One region of the Carbonatibacter coralli genome, then DNA from elsewhere that is predicted to be linked to it. Evidence: predicted binding sites of a transcription regulator. Region 1 holds the regulator's gene; each other region holds the start of a gene.
The links. Region 1 encodes PhoB, which activates phosphate uptake and scavenging genes when phosphate is short. Its sites were predicted from a motif close to TNTCATAAAACTGTCA; they were not measured.
Positions count from the first base shown of each region.

Region 2: a site for PhoB is predicted at 3,222-3,237, ahead of AAAH10_RS03595 (CYTH and CHAD domain-containing protein). Genes of this name have one in related genera too.
Region 3: a site for PhoB is predicted at 1,437-1,452, ahead of AAAH10_RS10925 (alkaline phosphatase). Genes of this name have one in related genera too.
Region 4: a site for PhoB is predicted at 1,539-1,554, ahead of AAAH10_RS07175 (Na/Pi cotransporter family protein). Genes of this name have one in related genera too.

Region 1 covers NZ_JBBUTJ010000001.1:1,009,374-1,014,461, forward strand. Annotated here, with positions in the region: gene rpe (ribulose-phosphate 3-epimerase) at 1-602, shown strand, start outside; gene AAAH10_RS04665 (polysaccharide biosynthesis protein) at 688-2,658, shown strand; gene phoB (phosphate regulon transcriptional regulator PhoB) at 2,710-3,405, opposite strand; gene phoU (phosphate signaling complex protein PhoU) at 3,555-4,253, opposite strand; gene pstB (phosphate ABC transporter ATP-binding protein PstB) at 4,331-5,088, opposite strand, start outside.
Region 2 covers NZ_JBBUTJ010000001.1:785,304-790,391, forward strand. Annotated here, with positions in the region: gene AAAH10_RS03590 (RNA degradosome polyphosphate kinase) at 1-1,321, opposite strand, end outside; gene AAAH10_RS03595 (CYTH and CHAD domain-containing protein) at 1,568-3,154, opposite strand; gene AAAH10_RS03600 (YdbL family probable chaperone protein) at 3,499-3,855, opposite strand; gene AAAH10_RS03605 (YnbE family lipoprotein) at 3,908-4,138, opposite strand; gene AAAH10_RS03610 (intermembrane phospholipid transport protein YdbH family protein) at 4,217-5,088, opposite strand, start outside.
Region 3 covers NZ_JBBUTJ010000004.1:70,660-75,747, reverse strand. Annotated here, with positions in the region: gene AAAH10_RS10930 (methyl-accepting chemotaxis protein) at 1-1,330, shown strand, start outside; gene AAAH10_RS10925 (alkaline phosphatase) at 1,521-3,002, shown strand; gene AAAH10_RS10920 (hypothetical protein) at 3,092-3,562, shown strand; gene AAAH10_RS10915 (ABC transporter ATP-binding protein) at 3,615-4,295, shown strand; gene AAAH10_RS10910 (ABC transporter permease) at 4,295-5,088, shown strand, end outside.
Region 4 covers NZ_JBBUTJ010000002.1:365,545-370,632, forward strand. Annotated here, with positions in the region: gene AAAH10_RS07165 (glutathione S-transferase family protein) at 1-267, opposite strand, end outside; gene AAAH10_RS07170 (ADP-ribosylglycohydrolase family protein) at 398-1,378, shown strand; gene AAAH10_RS07175 (Na/Pi cotransporter family protein) at 1,662-3,350, shown strand; gene nhaA (Na+/H+ antiporter NhaA) at 3,595-4,803, shown strand; gene AAAH10_RS07185 (YegP family protein) at 4,968-5,088, shown strand, end outside.

The DNA.
Region 1 (5,088 bases):
AGGTCCGCAGACTGGATCAAGCCGGATGTGACATGATTCACGTCGACATCATGGACGGCCATTTTGTGCCCAACATTTCCTTTGGCCCGGCCATCACCAAGTCCATCAGGCACTGCACAGACAAACCCTTTGATGTCCACCTTATGATTGCGCCGGTTGATCCCTACATTGATGACTTCGTCGATGCCGGTGCAGACATCATCACCGTGCATCAGGAGGCAGGCCCCCATCTCCACCGGACCATTCAACGCATCAAGGCCCATGGAATCAAGGCCGGAGTGTCCCTCAACCCGGCGACACCGGTTGAAACCCTTGACGCTGTTCTGGAAGAACTGGATCTCGTACTCGTCATGTCTGTCAATCCGGGCTTTGGCGGTCAAAGCTTTATCGAAAGCAGCCTGCGCAAAATCGAAAGCCTGCGAAAGCGCATTGACCAGCTGGGCCTTGATATTGATCTGGAAGTGGATGGCGGGATCAATTTCGAGACAGCGCCCAAAGCCATTGAGGCCGGAGCAGATCTTCTTGTTGCCGGTACAGCAACCTTCAAGGGCGGCCCCGATCATTACGCTGCCAACATCCAAAAACTGAAAGGTGCTGCATAAAAGCAGCCCTTCGCGATCTTTTCATCACAATCAATTGGGAGTAGAACATTTAACTGCTCCCAATTTTTTCTGTCAGGGTCACATCTTGCAGCATCTTCCCCTCCTCCCCAAAGGCAAAGCACTGATCGCTTTTGCACACGACATCATCATGCTGGCGGTGTCCTTTGCCCTTGCATTGAGCCTTCGACTGGGAATTGAAGATGCCGCAACGCTCTACTTTTCCGGCAAACTGGACGTCGCCCTTTCTCTCTTCACAGCGATGGGCATCCTGATTTTCTGGCTGGCCGGCCTCTACAGGGGAATCTGGCGTTATGCCTCCATGGCCGATCTTGCAACGATCCTGAAATCCGTTTCGCTGCTGCTCGTGCTCTATGTTCCGGCTCTCTTCCTCGTCAATCGTCTGGAAGACATTCCGCGCTCAACCGTTCTGATCAACTGGTTTGTGCTGATTTTCCTGCTTGGTGGCCCCAGACTGCTGTTCCGCCTGTACAAGGACGGCCTGCTCAAACGCAGCTTTTCCCTGTCTTCTGTCAGCAATCCCGGGCACCCCATTGTTCTGGTCGGCGCAACGGATCAAAGCGAGGCCTTCATCCGCGCGATGAGCCGGAACGCAAAGGCCCCCTACAACGTGCTGGCCCTTATCGATTTCAATCCGCGACGTGCCGGCAGAAAACTCCACGGTCTGACCGTCCAGCACATTGAACCCGAAGCCATTGGAACAGCCCTTTCAGATTACTTTCCGGCACCCCGGAAGCTCGTTCTTTCACGTCTGGAAGACCGCGAAACCATGCAACACCTGCGGGAGCAAACCAGCAAACTGGGAATCAAGCTGGAACGACTGCCCAAGGAATCAACGCTTGATTCAGGCAATGAAAGCAATCTGAAGGTTCAGCCAATCGCCATTGAAGACCTGCTGGGGCGTCAGCAGGTTCAGCTTGATCGTGCCGCCATCCGCGAGATGATCCAGGACAAAACCGTTCTGATTACAGGAGCGGGGGGATCAATCGGTTCCGAACTTGTGCGGCAAATTGCCAGCATGTTGCCCCGAAAACTCGTTCTGGTCGACAACGGCGAGTACAACCTCTACGCCATTGACATGGAGCTCCATCAGGCCCGAAACGAGGTTCCGAGGGAAAGCCTGCTCTGTGATGTCAGGGACAGGGCAAAGATTCAGGATATCTTTACCCGGCAAAGACCCGACGTTGTGTTTCATGCCGCAGCCTTCAAGCACGTCCCGATGGTAGAAGCCAACCCGCTGGAAGGCCTGAACACCAATGTTGTCGGCACAAGGAATGTTGCTGATGCCTGCCGGGACCACAAGGTCAAGGCAATGGTTCTGATCTCGACCGACAAGGCCATCAATCCACCCAACATCATGGGCGCCAGCAAGCGACTGGCAGAAATCTATTGTCAGTCCCGGGATATTGAAAGCCGCAACAACGAACAGGGAACCCGCTTTGTCACCGTGCGCTTCGGCAATGTGCTCGGCTCAACCGGTTCGGTTGTTCCCCTCTTCAAAAAGCAGCTTGAAGAGGGTGGCCCCCTGACAGTGACCCACCCCGACATCACCCGCTATTTCATGAGCATCAGGGAAGCTGTCGAGCTTGTCCTCCAGTCCGCCACCATGGGTCTTACCGACCTCACGGAGAGTCTGGGACGGATCTACGTCCTGAATATGGGGGAACCCGTCAGGATCGTTGATCTTGCCCGGGAGGTTATTCGTCTGGGCGGTTTTGTCCCCGACGAGGAAATCCAGATCGAATTTACCGGCCTTCGCCCCGGTGAAAAGCTTTACGAAGAGCTTTTCCACGACGAAGAACCCCTTGAGCCAACGCATCACGACAGCCTGCAGCTTGCGTCCCCCCGGGTTATCGACGCAAAGCTGGTTGCACAAAAGCTGGATCAGATCAAAAAGGCAATTGATCAGCAAAATACGGATGATGCAATTGCCATCCTGATGGAACTCGTTCCGGAATACTGCGGGCATCACAGGCAGGCTCTGCCGGACAGAGACCCTGCACAAAAGGAAGCCCAGAAAAAGCAGATCATTCACTAAAAAAGGCAGCCCAAAGGCTGCCTTTTCAATTCCTGCTACATCCTGAACTCTCTATTCAGGCGATGAACGGTCCAGGGAATAACCTGCAGAGCGGACTGTGCGGATCAGGTCCTTTTCCCCTTTCTCGTTCAGAACTTTCCTCAGACGACGGATATGGACATCAACAGTTCTCGGCTCGACATAAACATCGTGGCCCCAGACAGAGTCCAGCAACTGTTCACGGCTGAACACACGGCCGGGGTTCTGCATCAGATGGCGCAGAAGCTTGAACTCGGTCGGCCCCAGATGCACCTCGCGGCCGGAACGATAGACCTTGTAGGCAGACAGATCCATGTTGATGTCTTCAAAGGCAAGCATTTCGGTAAAGGTTTCCGGCTTGCTGCGGCGCAGCACGGCACGGATACGCGCCACCAGTTCTGCCGGAGAAAAGGGCTTGGTCACGTAGTCATCAGCACCGGAGTCCAGTCCGCGAACCTTGTCACTTTCCTCACCACGCGCCGTCAGCATAATGATGGGCGTGTCCTTTGTTTCCGGCAGGCGTCGCAGCTGGCGACAGACTTCTATGCCGGAGATCAGCGGAAGCATCCAGTCCAGAAGAATCAGATCGGGAGTCTCCTCCTTCGCCTTCAACAGGGCTTCCTCACCGTCGGCAGCTTCGTTTACACGAAAGCCTTCCTTTTCAAGATTGTAACGCAAAAGGGTTGTCAGTGCTGCTTCGTCTTCCACCACCAGGGCCAGGGGTTTCATCATCCATCTCTCTGCTAGAAAACATCAATTCTGTGGGAAACCGCACCTTGTACCAGACACAGTTTCCCAAAACACATAAGCCTTGTCACACTTTTGTTTCAGTTTCATGACTTCCTTGAAAACCGACAAAAGACACCTGGCCTGTCAACTCAGACTTCAAAAGCGGTCGTATCGCCCTTGGGTCGCTTTCCTTCGATCTGTTCCCCTGTTTCCAGATAATAGACCGTCTCGGCAATGTTGGTCGCGTGATCGCCAATGCGTTCGATGTTCTTCGCGATAAACATCATATGCGTACAGGCTGTGATGTTGCCGGGATCTTCCATCATGTAGGTCAGCAGCTCGCGGAACAGGGAGGTGTACATCTCGTCCACTTCCTCGTCGCGGTGCCAGATGTCGATCGCGCGGTTGATGTCCCTGTTTGAAAAGGCATCCATTGTGTCCTTGAAGATCGCCTGCACCAGGCGACCAAGGCGTGCAATCGGGGAAAAGGATGGTTTTCTGTCAACCTGGCCAATCGCAATCGAGCGCTTGGCAATGTTCTTGGCATAGTCGCCAATCCGCTCCAGATCAGATGCGATCTTCAGGGCGGAAATGGCCGAACGCAGGTCATCTGCCATGGGCTGTCTCAGGGCAATCAACCGGACAACTTCCTGCTCCAGCTCCCGCTCCAGATCGTCAATCTGCGCATCATTGGCCCGGACCTTCTGCGCCAGCTCGGCATCCATCCGGCACAAGGCATCAAGGGCTTCGGCAAACTGACTCTCCGTGAGCCCTGCCATGCGCATGATCAGGGTGTGGATATCATCAAGTTCCTTGTCGAAGGACGTTACAATGTGACCTGTGTTCATTCAGGTTAATCCTTTAGCTTGCAGGGCCACTCGCCCCTGCTGATCAAGTCATAATGACCGGAAAACTCTTGTTCTGACTAGCCAAATCGACCAGTGATATAACCCTGCGTGCGGCCATCGACAGGATTGGTAAAGACCTGGTCCGTGTCACCGACCTCAACCAGTTCACCCAGGTGGAAGAAGGCTGTCTTCTGCGAGACACGTGCGGCCTGTTGCATGGAGTGCGTCACAATCGCGATCGTGTAGCGCTCGCGCAGTTCGTCAATCAGTTCCTCAATCTTTGCCGTCGCGATCGGATCAAGCGCTGAACAGGGCTCATCCATCAGAATCACTTCCGGATTGATCGCAATTGCGCGGGCAATACACAGACGCTGCTGCTGACCACCGGAAAGCCCGGTTCCCGGTGTATCCAGACGATCCTTCACCTCGTTCCAGATGGAAGCACGGCGCAGGGACTTTTCAACAATCTCGTCCAGCTCCGCCTTGTTCTCGGCAATGCCGTGAAGTTTCGGGCCATAGGCGACGTTTTCATAGATGGACTTCGGGAAAGGGTTCGGCTTCTGGAAAACCATCCCGACACGCGCACGCAGCAGAACCGGATCCAGATCCGTGTTGTAGATATCCTCGCCATCAAACAGGATCTCGCCTTCGACGCGACAGCTTTCAATAACGTCGTTCATGCGGTTCAGACAGCGCAGGAAAGTGGACTTTCCACAGCCCGAAGGGCCGATCAGCGCAGTCACCTCGCGTTCAGGAATGTCCAGGTTGATTTTGTTCAGGGCCTGCTTTTCACCGTAATAGACATCGACATTGCGCGCTGTAATGGCGTTGCGCT
Region 2 (5,088 bases), 220 kb from region 1:
CCATCGAAATCTTGGAATGGGTTTTCAGATCCACAAAGCCATAGACCACCTGGACACCTGCACGCTCCAGATCCTGCGCCCAGCGGATATTCGCCTCCTCGTCAAAACGCGCTTTCAGCTCAACCAGAGCCGTCACGGACTTTCCGGCCTCGGCAGCATCCTTGAGCGCCCGGATGATCGGAGAATCATTGGAGGTCCGATAAAGCGTCTGCTTGATGGCAATCACATCCGGATCGCGCGCAGCCTGACGCAGGAACTGGACCACCACATCAAAGCTCTCATAAGGGTGATGGACGATGAAATCCTTTGCGCGGATCGCGGCGAAACAATCCCCGCCAAAGTCCTTGATACGCTCCGGGAAGCGGGGCGAATAGCTCTCGAACAGCAGATCATGCCGGGAAGACACAATCATCTGTGACAGATCGGCCAGCCCCAGCATCCCCTCAAGGACAAAGACATCACTTTCTTCGGTATCCAGCTGCTTCGTCACAAAATGGCGCAGATTCTGAGGCATCCTTGCATCAAGCTGCAAACGGATCACGGACCCGCGGCGACGACGGCGCAACATGGTCTCAAAGGTGCGCACCAGATCTTCCGCTTCCTCATCCACCTCGACATCCGAATCCCGGATAATCCTGAACAGTCCCTCTCCAAGAAGCTCGAAACCGGGGAAAAGACGATCCAGAAAAAGGTGTATGACCGATTCCAGCGGGACAAAGCGCTGTGCCTCACCGGGCAACTGGACAAAGCGCTTGATGTTGTGAGGGATGGGCAACAGCCCTTTCATGGCCTTGTTGTCACGTGTCGCCAGCAATTCCAGTGCGAGCACCAGTCCCTTGTTCGGAATGAAAGGGAACGGATGCGCCGGATCGACAGCCAGCGGGGTCAGAGCCGGGTAGACCTGCGTGGTAAACCAGTCCTCAAGCCAGTTGCGCTCATCCTCCGAAAGTTCACTGATTTCCAGAAGATAGATATCTTCCTTTCTCAGTTCCTGCAAAAGCTCCAGCAGTGTTGTCTGCTGCAGGGTCATCAGCTTGCGTGCTGTCTCGGTTATGGCTTCAAGCTGCCCTTCCGGTGTCAGACCATCAATACTGGGAGTCGTAATTCCTGCAGCCACCTGTCCCTTCAGACCCGCAGCACGCACCATATAGAATTCATCCAGATTACTGGCTGAAATGGAAATGAAGCGAAGCCGCTCAAGCAGAGGATGCTCCGGATTGCTCGCCTCCTCCAAAACCCGCGTATTGAATGCAAGCCACGACAATTCGCGATTTACAAAGCGTTTTGGCGACTTCTCTGCCAGAAGGTGCGCACCATCCATTTCCGCGGGTTTGTCCTGCACAGTTGTCTGTCCTGCTGTCTGGCGCCCTGTCGTCGATGTTCCGGGAGAAGAACGGCGAGAGCCAGGCGCTTGTTTCGGGGTTACGGAACTGTCCGTCATTGGAAAATCTCATACCTTATGAAAGTGTTTACAGCAAAACAGTCTGCCTTCTTAGCATCCACACATTGCGCTTTTATGTAACCCACTCTCAAAACGGCAAAAGCTTCTCCGGAACCGGCCTGCCCCTCATTTTTTCCAGAAGGGCTTCGCCTCGCAGAATTTCTGCCAGGTTTCTCCAAGCTTTTTCATCTGTCTGGCTTCTGCCTTCTGATAATACTTCAAGGTCAGATCAATTGCACGGTTCAGACTGTCATTCCCCGGCTCCCTCAGGGCCCCCAGCAATTGATCAGCCACAAGGGTATCGTTCAGGCTCCCGAGACGCCCCTGCAGTTTCTTGCACCGCCTGATGAAAAGGGCTGTTTTCTCTTCCTCTCCGAAAGAAGCAAAGAACTCGGACGAATAGCGCATGGTTTTCACCTTGAGGCGCAGCTCATGCAGGGCCTCAATATCCATCACCAAGATGTCCCCCGGAACCTGATAGAGGATGTCGCTCCGGCGATCATTCAAAAGTGTCTTCCAGAGTTCCGACACTGCATGCTCACCCTTTTTGTCTCCCTGCCTGAGGACCAGCGCCGTCACATCAAGCAGAAGCGCCGTAAAGTCCCTTGATTGCAGCCCTTCAAGAATGGTCCTGTAGGCCGCATGCCTTGCCGCTTCAGCCTTTTGGAGCAGCGCCCTTAACGCCGCAGATTTTTCAGCATCACCGGCATGCTTTTCCAGCAGTGGCAAAAGCCCCTCGGCAATCAGCACATCCCAGTCACGCCCCACACCCGACACACGCTGCAAGGCCTTGAGCCTTTTGGCCAGCTTCTTCCTGCCGCTCTTTTTGGGAAAACTCTGGTCCAGCAATCCCAGAACCGTTCTCAGGCGTCTGATCGCAATGCGATACTGATGAAGGATTTCAATCCGGTCTTCCCCCAGAACAGGGAGGAGTTCCGCATTCCTTTGTAACTGTTCAACGGCAGAAGACATGGCCAGCGCCGCAACATCCCAGCCGGAGACACGCTTTTTGAAACGGACATCCCCCGCCCGCACCTCTGCAGTCCCGGTCTCCACACCGAAGCGATAGAGATTGAATCCCCGCTCTGCCTTGGAATACACGCCGATCCGGAACGAATAGTGTTCATTCCACTGCCGGACAAGTTTCAGCACCTTTTGAACAGGACCAGCTTTCAGCTCCAGTTCAACCTCCGAGACGCTCGCACTGACCGGCTCGCCTCCGGAAAACGTTTCTCCTCCGGAACCGGATCTGATGGAACCAGTATCAATAACCATCTCGATTCTGCAGTCATCCACAACCAGATCCCGGATCACCCGCCTGACATCTGTCTGGCAAATCTCTGTCAGTTCCTGCCCTTTGCAAAGCTCCAGAATTTTCTTCCGCACAGCCTTGTCAGCAACAAGGCTCAAATCCGGTACCGGGCCTGAAACCGGCAGATTGATTTCCAGCCGTCTGGCCACAAGACCGGCACCACCGATCTGTCCTTTCAGGGTCTGCACCCACTGGCCCTTTTCCCGGCGAACCCGCAGAGCCATCCCGTTCCGGCTCAGAACGAGGTCAGGCGTGTCAAAATAGACTGCCCGCAACCGGACCTGCCGGGCGCGGCCTTCACTGAAGGAAAGAATATCTCTGGATTTACGAAAGATCGAGAGTTCTGCAGGATCAAAAAGAAGCTTGAGTTCGATTTCCTGGGTACCGGAGGGGAGATTCATCTGTTCGTCTGATTTCCATGTTCGTGTGTCTGTTTGACGTCGCAAGCGTGCTTCTTGAGCAAACGCTTTTCAGAAAACCGGCATCAACAGCAATCAACAGCGCCGTGAAAACGGCGCATACACCCTGAAATCAAAACCTGCCTGCAGAGACCTGCTTTCCATACGTCCCGATCATCGTCGGGAAAAGTTGTGTAATGCGAACAACGCATTCCGTTACTTTTTTGTTATATGAATATAAAATTAACATGACACAGGCCCCTCAGCCAGAAACAAAAGAGCTGCACAACCATGACAGTGCGCAGCTCAAATCCGTGTCACCGAATATCAGAACAGATTACAGGACTCTACTTTTGATTCCATTTGCCCTGGCTGTCCTGATACCATGTCCCACCGGGCGCATCGTTCAGAATCTCGGGTGCAAAAACCCGTCCGACATCATCAGCAGACACACCTTCCTTGTCGGCTCTCTGCTGGTAAATACTCTTGCGCTTTGCATTGACACTCTGTGCGAAATCAACGGCAGCTGCATTGCCACTGTCACGAACGATCAGGTAACCATTTGCTCCCTCACCCAGCGCACCTGACGCTCTGAGACTGTCCAGTGTCGAAGCCTGCGCAGCGCCCGTCGCCATCATCAGGGCTATGGACAACGCACCCAATAACGCAGCTGTTGCGGAAAAATAACGCGATACAAAAGCCATCACAGGAAATCTCCCCAAAAGGCATCTGAAAAACTTTGATAGACAACACTCATCAGAAGATATCCGGATTACTGTCGATATCTTCACGCGCTTGCTCTTCAAGACGAACACGGACATCAGCATCCAGCTTGATGTTCAGATTGATTGTAATCGGCTCCTGGGGCGCCTGCACCTGAACCGTTGGTGTACAGCCCCCCACGACAATCAGACCTGACAGCAAGAGGCAGGATGACAGCATCATCCCCGCCCTGTCCGTTTTCAAAACCCGAGCAGGAAGTTTCATTCCCCGCCTCCTTCGTTCATAGCATTGTTTTTAAATATGCCTGCAATTGTGGCAAAGCCGTGACCTCCTGCCCCTTTTCTATCGGGCAAGCTGTTGCAACAGCCCCTGTGAAACGGACTGTCCCAGCAAAAAAGCCTCAAGCAGGGGCTCAACCCTTGTTTCCAGATTGATGTTGATCGCGAAGGGATAACCATCAAGCACATCAGGATTGCTGCCTTTCAACTCCAGCGTCAGAACAGCAGCCTGGTCTTCCTTCATGGGCTTGTTCAGAACAAGACGCAGGGAAGAATAGCGGAAATCCTGCAGGGCCTTCAAAAGCAGTTCAACCTGCTCACCGCCCCCTCCAAGAGCCTGTTTCACAGCTTCTGATCTCAGGGACAGACGCCCCGGACCGTCACTGGCAAGCACAGCATTGTCTATCGCAAAGGCGTCGCCCAGACGATGCACCGGGATCATCCCCGAGAGCGTCCCTGTCCCGTCCAGATGCTCACGCCCGACCAGATCAAAGACAGTTCGCAAATCCACCGCCTCGACCAGCAACTCAACCATCGTTTCAACCTGGCCAAGACGCACAGTGACAGGCCGGACTGAAAGCTGGCCATCCGCAGCCTTCAAAGTGACCTCTTCCAGAACGAGGGCCGGTTGACCGGAACCAAACAGGCCAAATCTGGCTGACAATGGCCCCAGCGGGATGCCCGAGACATCCAGTTTGTCTATCCTGACGCTTTGTCCCAGAGGAAAGATCGGGGGCTCAAAACGCGACAATGTTCCATCCAGCCTGAAACCGGAAAAGCTCTGCCCTCCGTAGCTGAACTGATTCAGCATGAGATCAAGATCGGCAAAGCCCGTATAGGCGCCCGCCTCTCCTTCAAGGGACACCTGCAGGTCGTACTCACCAGCCAGTTTTTCAAGGCTTTCCGATTCCGGCAGCAATGCGATCAGCCCCAACC
Region 3 (5,088 bases), on a different contig from region 1:
CGAGGAAGAGCAGCACAAGATGGACACGACTCTTGCAGAGCTTCTCTTTGAGCTGGATCGCTTCACTGAAGAGTCTGCCGAACACGCTCTGCAAACCGAGAAACAGGGTATCTTCCTGATGAGCCTTATCGGTGGCGTCGGGATCGTGCTGGGTCTGGTGATCGGCGGTCTGATCGGTCGCGGTCTGTCCCGCTCCATCAATGACATCACAACAGCCATGTGTTCCCTTGCAAACAAGGATCTTTCTGTCGAAGTCAAGGGCATGGAACGCACTGACGAAATTGGCGAAATGGCCAATGCCGTTGATATCTTCAAGCAAAACGCCATCCGCGTTCATGCACTGGAAGAAGAACAGAAGCGTGCCCAGGGCCGTCTGGAAGCAGAACGCAAGAAAGCACTGCTGGAAATGGCCGAGCGTGTCGAGCAGGAAACACAGAAAGCCGTAAGCTCTGTGGCCGGCAACGCTTCAGGCATGCGTGAGATGGCTGACAAGATGACCCAGTCCTCGACACTGGTCAGCTCCAACGCACAAAGTGTTGCGGCAGCGGCAGAGGAATCCCTGCGCAATGCCCAGACTGTCGCCTCGGCAACCACACAGCTTTCAGCCTCCATCAGCGAGATTGTCGGTCAGGTCGACCGCCAGAACTCCATTGCCCGCGATGCAGCCGAAAAGGCCAAGCCAACCGCAGCAGCGATGGAAGATCTCAATGCAGCCTCCCAGAAGATCGGCGAAGTTGTCTCCCTGATTCAGGAAATTGCAGAACAAACCAACCTGCTCGCCCTGAACGCAACCATCGAAGCCGCCCGCGCAGGCGAAGCCGGTAAAGGCTTTGCTGTCGTGGCCTCCGAGGTGAAAAACCTTGCAGACCAGACCGCCAAGGCAACGGGTGAAATCGAACGCCAGATCAACGAGATGCAAAGCAAGACCTCGACCTGTGTCGGTGCCATCAACAGCATCACATCAGTCATCGAGGACATGAACGAGATTTCCGCAACAATCTCTGCTGCCATGCAGGAGCAGGATTCCACCACACAGGAAATCAGCCACACGGTGAGCGAGACCACCGAAGCATCCAACGAAGTAACCGTGCAGATCACACAGGTTTCCACAGAAACCCAGCACTCCCAGGAAATTGCTGCCTCCGTTCAGGATTACGCGGGTTCCATCGAGGAAGAGATCGGCCAGCTTCAGACCATTCTGAACCGCATTGTTCGCTCGTCTCACAGCGATGTTGACCGTCGTCAACGGGATGTGCCTGTTGAAAACGATCGCCGCAAGCGCAATCGCGAGGACACACCTGCAACAGAAGAACTGGCTGTCGCTGTCTAGAAACGGACCACACCCTAACAGATCAAGGCCTGCCCTTTTAAGGGCAGGCCTTTTTTCATTTTTCAACTTCTGCGAAACAGCCCCTCACAAAACCCGGAAACGAAACTGTAATAAAAACAACATTTTAAGGAAATCTGCACCCGATATCCCTTGCTGGTTTCCTATTTTAAATTATTGACCGAGGTTAACAATGAAACGCCTTCTCATTGCTTCAACCGCTCTCTCCCTTCTTGGTGGTGCTGCCCTTGCCGGCGGCCACGTCACACAGGAAAAGAACGAGTGGTACAAAGCCGCCCAGCAGGAGCTGAAAGCCAAAATGGCCGTGGCTCCAATCACCAGCAAAGCCAAAAACATCATCCTGCTGATTGCAGATGGTAATGGCGTCGGCTCCAACTATGCGACCCGCCTCTATCAGGGTCAGCAGAAGGGTGGCTATGGTGATGAAAACGTCATGTTCAAAGAGCAGCTGCCACATCTGGCTCTGGTCAAGACATACAACACAAACGCCCAGACACCGGATTCAGCCGGAACCGGCACAGCCATGCACTCCGGTGTGAAAACCAAGGCCGGGGTCGTTGGTGTTGATGAAACCCTGAACCGTGGCGATTGCAGTGCCGTCGCGTCCGCCCGTGTTGATTCGATTGCGGAAATCCTGTCCGGACAGGGCAAAGCAGTCGGTGTTGTCTCCACGGCACGCCTGACACACGCAACCCCGGCTTCTGCTTACGCACACGCGGCAGATCGCAATTTCGAAGACGACTCCAAACTGCCCGAAGACTGTACAACACCGGACATTGCCTCCCAGTTGATCACAGCAATGGACAAGGGGATTGTTGACCTCGCCATGGGTGGCGGCCGCCGTCACTTCCTGCCAAAGGAAGCCACGGACGAGGAAGGCAAGAACGGCAAGCGGACGGATGGCAAAAATCTGATCGAAACAGCCAGGTCCAGCGGTGTGCAGTACGCCTGGGATGATGTCTCTGCGAAAAGGCTCAAGCTTGATGGTTCCCCGATCCTGGCCCTGTTTGAATCCTCTCACATGAAATACGAGCACGACCGCACCGGTGAACCTTCCCTTGCCGAGATGACAGAAAAAGCCATCAAGGCCCTGTCCAACGACAAGGACGGATACTTCCTGTCCATTGAGGCTGGCCGTGTCGATCATGCAAGCCACGACAGCAACCTGCACCGCACCGTGACGGACGGCGTTGCCTTTGACGAGGTTGTCAGGGTTGCCATGGAAATGACCAGCCCCGAAGACACCCTCATCATCGTCACAGCCGACCACGAACACGCACTGGCCTTTAATGGCTACTGCGGTCGCGGCACTCCCATTACCGGCCTGTGCTACGGCATCAATGCCGACGGTGAGAAACACACAGGCGAACTGAACCTCGCAAACGACGGCAAGCCCTACTCTGTGGCAACCTTCGCAAACGGCATCGGCTCCATTCTGAGCGAAGGCGGTCAGGGGTCCCGTCCGGTTGTCACACAGGACGAGGCTGTCGATCCGGACTACGTCCAGCAGGCTCTGATCCCGCTGGATTACGAAACCCACTCCGGCGAAGACGTTGCGGTTTATGCCCGTGGCCCATGGGCTCACCTGCTGAACGGCACAGTGGAGCAGAACTTCATCTTCCACGTGATGATGCAGGCTGCGCACAGTCACTAAAAAATGAAGGAAGGCCCCGTATTCTCCGGGGCCTTCTCCCTTTACAAAGAAACACCCGTAGCGCACCATGGTTGCAAGAGGGTTTTGCCATGAAGAAACACGTCCGGAAGATTTCAGATCCTGACAGACGCCACCTGCTGCGTACTGCAGCTGCTTTTGGCGCTCTCGGTCTTCTTCCCTTTCATCCTGCCACCGCTCAGGATATTCCCTCGCTCAAGCTGCGGGAGCTTTACACCAAAGCCCTTGATTTTTCCCGGAAAGCACAAGAGCTTGAAGGAAGCATTGTTCGCATCCGCGGCTACATGGCACCTCCCCTCAAGGCTGATTCCTCCTTTTTCGTTTTGACGAAGCGCCCCATGGCTGTCTGCCCGTTCTGCGAGGGTGAGGCCGACTGGCCGGACGACATTCTCGCGATCTATACCCAGCGGACCATCGAGGTCGTTCACTTCACCAGGCCACTCTGGGTGACCGGCGAGCTTGCCCTGGGCAATCACAAGGACGCAGATACAGGCTTCTTCAGCAAGCTGCGCCTCATCAACGCCCGTTACGAACGCGCCTGATCCTCCTCTCTTTTCCCTATTTTTCTGATTCCACAAAAGCAAAGGTTCTGACATGGGCTGCTCACTTGCGGTTTCCGACCTGCTCGTAAAAGGTGATGATGATCGCACCCTGCTGCAGGTGGAACGACTCTCGCTTGCAAAGGGAGAAATCCTGGGGCTGCGCGGCCCTTCGGGAGCGGGCAAATCAACATTGCTCTACACCCTCGCCGGTCTGGTCAAACCTGCTGCCGGATCGGTTCTGTGGGACAACAACGAGCTGACAGCACTTAACAGCAAGGACAGAGCCCGCTTCCGGCAAAACAGCATTGGCCTGATCTTTCAGGATGCCTTCCTGTTCGAGGAACTCAGCCCCCGTGATAACGCGGCCCTTGTCTCTGCCTTTGCCCCCGCCCGGGAACGCAGGACAATCAGGGAAAAAGCTGACGCTGCCCTCTCCATGCTGGGGCTGGGATCAAGCAGCACAGGCGATGTCAGCAAGCTCTCCGGAGGCGAGCGCCAACGCGTATCCATTGCCCGCGCACTCAGCAGGCAGCCCTCCATTCTGCTGGCTGACGAACCAACGGCCAGTCTGGACCGCAAGACAGCAGACCGGCTGATCGAGGATCTTCTCGGGAGCTGCAGGGCAACGGAAACAACAGCCGTGATCGTCAGCCATGATCCGTACCTTCTTGAAAGAACAGATCGCATCATCACCATCGAGGATGGACAGATGTCATCCGGAGGAGAAGCCTGATGCTCCACAGCCTTGAAAACCTCTGGTACAGCCTCTCCCCGCTTTATCAGGACCTGCTGTTCACACTGGTCCTGCTGCTTCCGACCCTTGTTCTGGGGCTTTATCTGACACGCTCCTTCTCCCTGCGTCCGCTGGTTCAGTCCCTCATGCTGCGCTATCGCTGGACAAATCTTGTCCTGATCCTGCTCATTGCGGTTTCAGTCGGTCTGGGTGTCGGCCTCATCACACAGGAACGGGGATTGAGGAAAGGCACAGCACAGGCTACCGACAAATTCGATCTGGTGATTTCCGCACCGGGAAGCGAAATCACGATGCTGCTGGCATCTGTCTTCCTGCAGCCTTCCGATGTGGCCCTGCTGGACGGGGAAACCTTCAACCGGATTGCCAATGACAACCGTGTTGATCTGGCCGCCCCGCTTGCCTTTGGTGACAGCTACAATGGCGCTCCGATCGTGGGCACAATCACAGCCTTTCTGGAGCATCTCGCAGGTCCTCTGGAAAGCGGACGTCTCTTTGAGCATGAACAGGAAGCCGTCGTCGGAGCTCTGGTTCCCCTGAAAACCGGTGAACACTTTACACCGGCGCACGGGTTTGAAGATGGTGCCCATGACGATCACGACCATGGCAGTCACGGACATGGCGATCACAATGATCATGCAGAAGAAGACGAAGCCGGAGAAACGGATAACATACACCACGGTTTCGACTATGAAGTTGTTGGCCGGATGAAACCGACAGGCACTCCCTGGGATCAGGCCATACTTGTTCCGGTTGAGGGTGTCTGGGCTGTTCA
Region 4 (5,088 bases), on a different contig from region 1:
CTGCGCCTTCTCGAACGGGTCCTGCGGTACCAGATCGGTCCCATCGGCCAGATAACCCAGAATGGCATTGGACTCGCTCAGACAGCGCCCGTCATCCAGTTCGATCAGGGGAATTTTCCCGTTGGGGTTTTTGCAGAGAAATTCAGGTGTGTGGGTTTCGCCCTTGAGGATATCAATATCAACCCATTCGTAGGATCGTCCCAGCAGTTTGAGCAGCAGACCGATCTTGTAACAGTTGCCGGATCGCTTATCACCATAGACCTTCATGACAGAGCTCCCTGTGATTCTGCGGCTCTTTTTGCGAGCCTCTCCTGTTTTTCAATCGCTTGACAATAGCACCATAGCCCCCAAAGTAACAGATGCTTTCAGGTTGCTGTCCAGACAGGAGGATCAGATCATGGCTTCTTCCCTTCCGCTCTCTTCACAGGCCACCGCTGTTTTCGGCGCGCTGGTTGCCGATGCGGCCACAATGGGGCTGCACTGGCTCTACGATCCCGAGCGCATCCAGAAAATCCGGGACCGGAACGGTGGCACGACAGCCTTCATTCCGCCGCTGGCTGAAAACTTTGAAGACACCAGCGGATACTTCGCCCACGGCAATCGTCACAACGGCATGTCCACACAGTATGGTGAATGCCTCGCCCTGATGCTGGATCATCTCTGTCGTCATGACGGCAAGCTGGAGGTTGCGGAATACCAGACAGCCTTTGCAGCCTATTTTGGCGCAGGCGGATCTTACAGAGGCTATATTGATCGACCGACCTCCGGCACGCTGAGCAATCTGGCAAGGGGGCAGCGCACGCCCTCCGGCATTGACGATGATCAACATCCCGCCATTTCCACCCTGCCTGCCCTTGTTGCCGCCTATCACGGAACAGCGGAACTGGAACAGGCTGTCTCCGATGCCATGCAGGTGACCAATGTCAATGAAACAGCATCCGAATACGGAGCCATTTTCACCCGCCTCCTGACAAAAGTCCTGCAGGGGAATGATCTGTTACAGGCCATGCAGGACGAAGCCGCAGCGGCGACCGGCGAAACAGGCGAAAAGCTCCGCGATGCCCTGGAGACGCCGGAACAAAGCTCGATCACTTACGGGGAAATCACCGGGCGGGCCTGTCACCTGCCCATGAGTGTGCCACTGATGTTCCACATTTTGCGCCACGGCCCTGACTTCAGTGAAGCCATCGAGCTGAACACACGCTGCGGTGGCGACAATGCCGGGCGCGCCATCATGATCGGGGCCCTGCTCGGGGCAAAGTACGGCCTGGATCCGGACAGGGGCATTCCCCTGGACTGGTCACTGAAAACACTGCATGGATCATTCCTCTGGCAACAGTGTCTCTGGCTGGGTCACCGGGCTTCACAAGGCCAGTGATCCACCGTGAACTGTAACAGGAGAAGCCTCGCTCCCTGCGAGGCTTTTTTTATACAAGTCCTTCAAATCAAAGTTGTTTTCAAAAGCGAAAAAGTCTCACACACTTTTAACGAGCAGAAATATTTCTTTTTTGTTACAATAATGTTGCAATTCGATTTTTTGTAAGATATATTACAAAAATGAACTCCGCTGTAAGATTCTGCTCAACCCTCACCTGAAACAGCAAAGAGTACCGAACGCAAACGCCTGAAACGAACAGCAAACCCCAAGGAGGAAGCCTTTAATGGCTATCATAGATTTCCTGATCAATCTCTTCGCAGCCACAATCCTGCTGCTCTTTGCTGTTCGAATGGTACAAAACGGGATTGAGAAGAGCTTCGGTTCCTCCTTCAAGCAGGCAATGACCACCAAAGGCACACCGCTGCGGTCCTCGATCAGCGGTCTGGGTCTTGCCATGGTTCTGCAAAGTTCAACGGCTGTTATCCTGCTCGCAACCGGCTTCGCAACCGCAGGAGCCATCACCATTGCCTCCGGTCTTGCCATTGCCCTCGGGGCCGATCTGGGCTCCGCTCTGGTTATCCAGATCCTCTCCTTCCGTCTGGAATGGCTGACACCGGTTCTGATTGCACTGGGGGGCTGGCTTTATGTGAAGACCTCCGGCAAGCAGACGCGAAACGCAGGACGTATCATTCTTGGCATCGGCTTTATTCTGCTGTCCCTGCGCTTCCTGCGGGAGACCATGGACCCGATCCGCGAGAGCGCGTTCCTCCCGGCAATTGCCGGTTATTTGTCCAACGACTTCGTCACAGCCTTTCTGGTTGGTGCCATGCTGGCCTTCATCATGCACTCCAGTGTCGCCACCATTCTCATGTGTGTCACACTGGTTGCCATTGATGCCCTGCCACTGGATGTCGGCGTTTCCATGGTGCTGGGTGCGAACCTTGGCAGCGGCCTGATCCCGGTCTGGCTGAGCCGCGGTACACAGATCGAGGCCCGTCTGATCCCCTACAGCAATCTGATCCTCCGCGGAAGCTGGGCCTTTATCACCCTCCTGCTGGTTCAGGCCCTGCCGATTGTCGATCTCATCAGCACAAAATCCGCCGGGCAGACACTGGTCAACCTGCACGTCCTGTTCAACGCCTCCCTGCTGCTGGCCCTGCCGTTCTGTGGCCGGATCGAGAAACTGATCAACAGTATTGTCAACGGCAACAAGCAGCCGGAGCTGAACCTCAAGAGCAGCCTGAGCCTGCTGGAAAGTGCCGAAGGCGCGCTGTCCCTGCCATCGGAACAGGCCTTCACCGGCCTGAAGCGCGAGCTGTTGCGCATGACAGACCAGGTGGAAAACATGTTCCGCCCCATTATGGTGCTCTACGAGAACGGCGACACCAAAAGCATTGCGGAACTCCAGAAGCTGGATGACAGTGTCAATGACTCGCTGGATGACATCCGCTCATTCTGTGCGGCCTTTGCGCGCAAGGATCTGGAACGCGAGGAGCGCAAGGAGCTGCAGGGCTATCTGGATTACGCCATTTCACTCGAAACAGCCGGCGACATCATTGCAAAACGCCTCCTGCCACTGGCCGAGAAAAAACTGCTGAAGAACATTGACTTTTCCCGCGAGGGCTGGGTCGAGCTCCGCGACCTTCACAAGCAGGTTTCAGCCACAGCAACCATGGCCTCCAGCATTCTCATGAATGATGACCTTGAAAGCGCGCGCAAACTGGTTGCGCACAAGAGCAAGGTCAAAAAGCTGGAACGCAAGAGCCGCAAAAAACACCTCCAACGCCTGTCTTCCGGTGATTCCACCAGTTTCCGCAGCAGTGATATCCACCTGGAAACCCTGCGCGGTCTTGAAGATTTCAATGCCCAGCTTTCAACTGTGGCCTACCCCATCCTTGCTCGCAACGGACACTTGCTGGATACGCGACTGACTTCCCGTGACGAGCAAATTGCCAGGGTCGTTGAAATGTAAGTTTCAACAGTCCTGACGTCTGTGCCTCGCCCCTGAAAGCTACAACTTTCAGGGGCTTTTTTTCGCTGAAATCTCCTCTTTGACAAAAACCGACTCTTTTGGTCGGGAAAAGACTTGAAATAAATCAGGACAATCAACAAATTCAAATCCATTATCACCTGGAAATCAGGTAAGCTGCCGCACACAGAAAAGCCTGTGTGTTGCTGCTTTATAATTCAACGCGCGTTAGGAACAGGGTCATTTCATGAAACAGGCCACTCAAGACTTCTTTGCCAAACCGACAGCACCGGGCATTCTGCTCTGTCTGGCAGCCGTACTGGCCATGGTGGCCGAAAACTCCGCCTTGTCCAGCCTCTACGCCTCCTTCAAGGATATACCCGTCGTTCTGAAATTCGGCGCCTTTGAAATCAACAAGCCGTTGCTGCTGTGGATCAACGATGGCCTGATGGCGATTTTTTTCCTGCTTGTCGGCCTTGAAATCAAACGGGAAATGCTCGAAGGACACCTCTCCAAACCCTCACAGGTTGTCCTGCCCACAATTGCAGCCATCGGCGGTCTGGCCGTCCCCGCATTGATCTATGCCTACTTCAACTGGAACACAGGCGGGACCATTGACGGCTGGGCCATTCCCTCTGCAACGGACATTGCCTTTGCCCTTGGTGTGATGCTGCTGATGGGGGATCGCATTCCCCCTGCGCTGAAGGTCTGTCTGGTTGCCATTGCGATCATTGACGACCTTGCCGCCATTGTGATTATCGCACTCTTTTACACGGCTGACACCTCCCTGCTGGCCCTCGGTCTGGCCTTCGCAGGTCTGGCCGTTGCCGTGGTGATGAACCTGCGCGGCGTCACACGCCTTGGCCCCTATGTTGTCGTTGGTCTCTTTATCTGGGCCTGCGTTCTGAAATCCGGTGTTCACGCCACACTGGCCGGTGTCGCACTGGGTCTTGTCATTCCCCTGCGCGCCCAGGACGAGCACGATGAAGCGCCCCTGAAAGTGATGGAACACGCTCTCCATCCCTGGGTTTCCTTCCTCGTCATCCCGGTCTTCGCCTTCGCAAACGCCGGTGTGTCCCTTGCGGGTCTGTCGGTGGAAACCTTCACACAGCCCATTACACTTGGCATCATGCTGGGACTTTTCTTTGGCAAGCAGATCGGCGTCATGCTGGTGACAATCGTCGCAACAAGCCTGAAGATCTGCCAGCTTCCGGATGGCACCAGCTGGCCGCAGTATTATGGCATGGCGCTCCTGACCGGTATCGGCTTTACCATGTCCCTCTTTATCGGAACCCTGGCCTTTACCGATATTGAGCATGCCTCAGCGGTTCGCCTTGGTGTTCTGGCAGGCTCACTGCTTTCCACCCTGGCCGGTGTCACAGTTCTGCTGCTGACAACGAAAAAGGGCACCTATGCCGCAGTTGGTGGCGATCAGGCCAAGGCCGAAACAGCCTGAAGCCGGGATCTCCCTTCATGGAAAAAGCGGTTTTCCTCCGGGAAGGCCGCTTTTTTTGGATCACCTCTCAAGCAAATTTGATCAGGACTTTCCTTTCAAAATCCGGCAGGGCATCCTAGTTTCAGAAAGACGGGACAATCAGCACGTTTGAAAACAGAGGCCCCATGACACAGGAAATTCTTGTCGCAACCGACAAAACACAATGGAAATTCTATCAGGATGCCCATGAATTCTGGCGTTGGACGCAGCTTTCAGCAGACGGGAAAATCGTTGATTCCTCCCCGG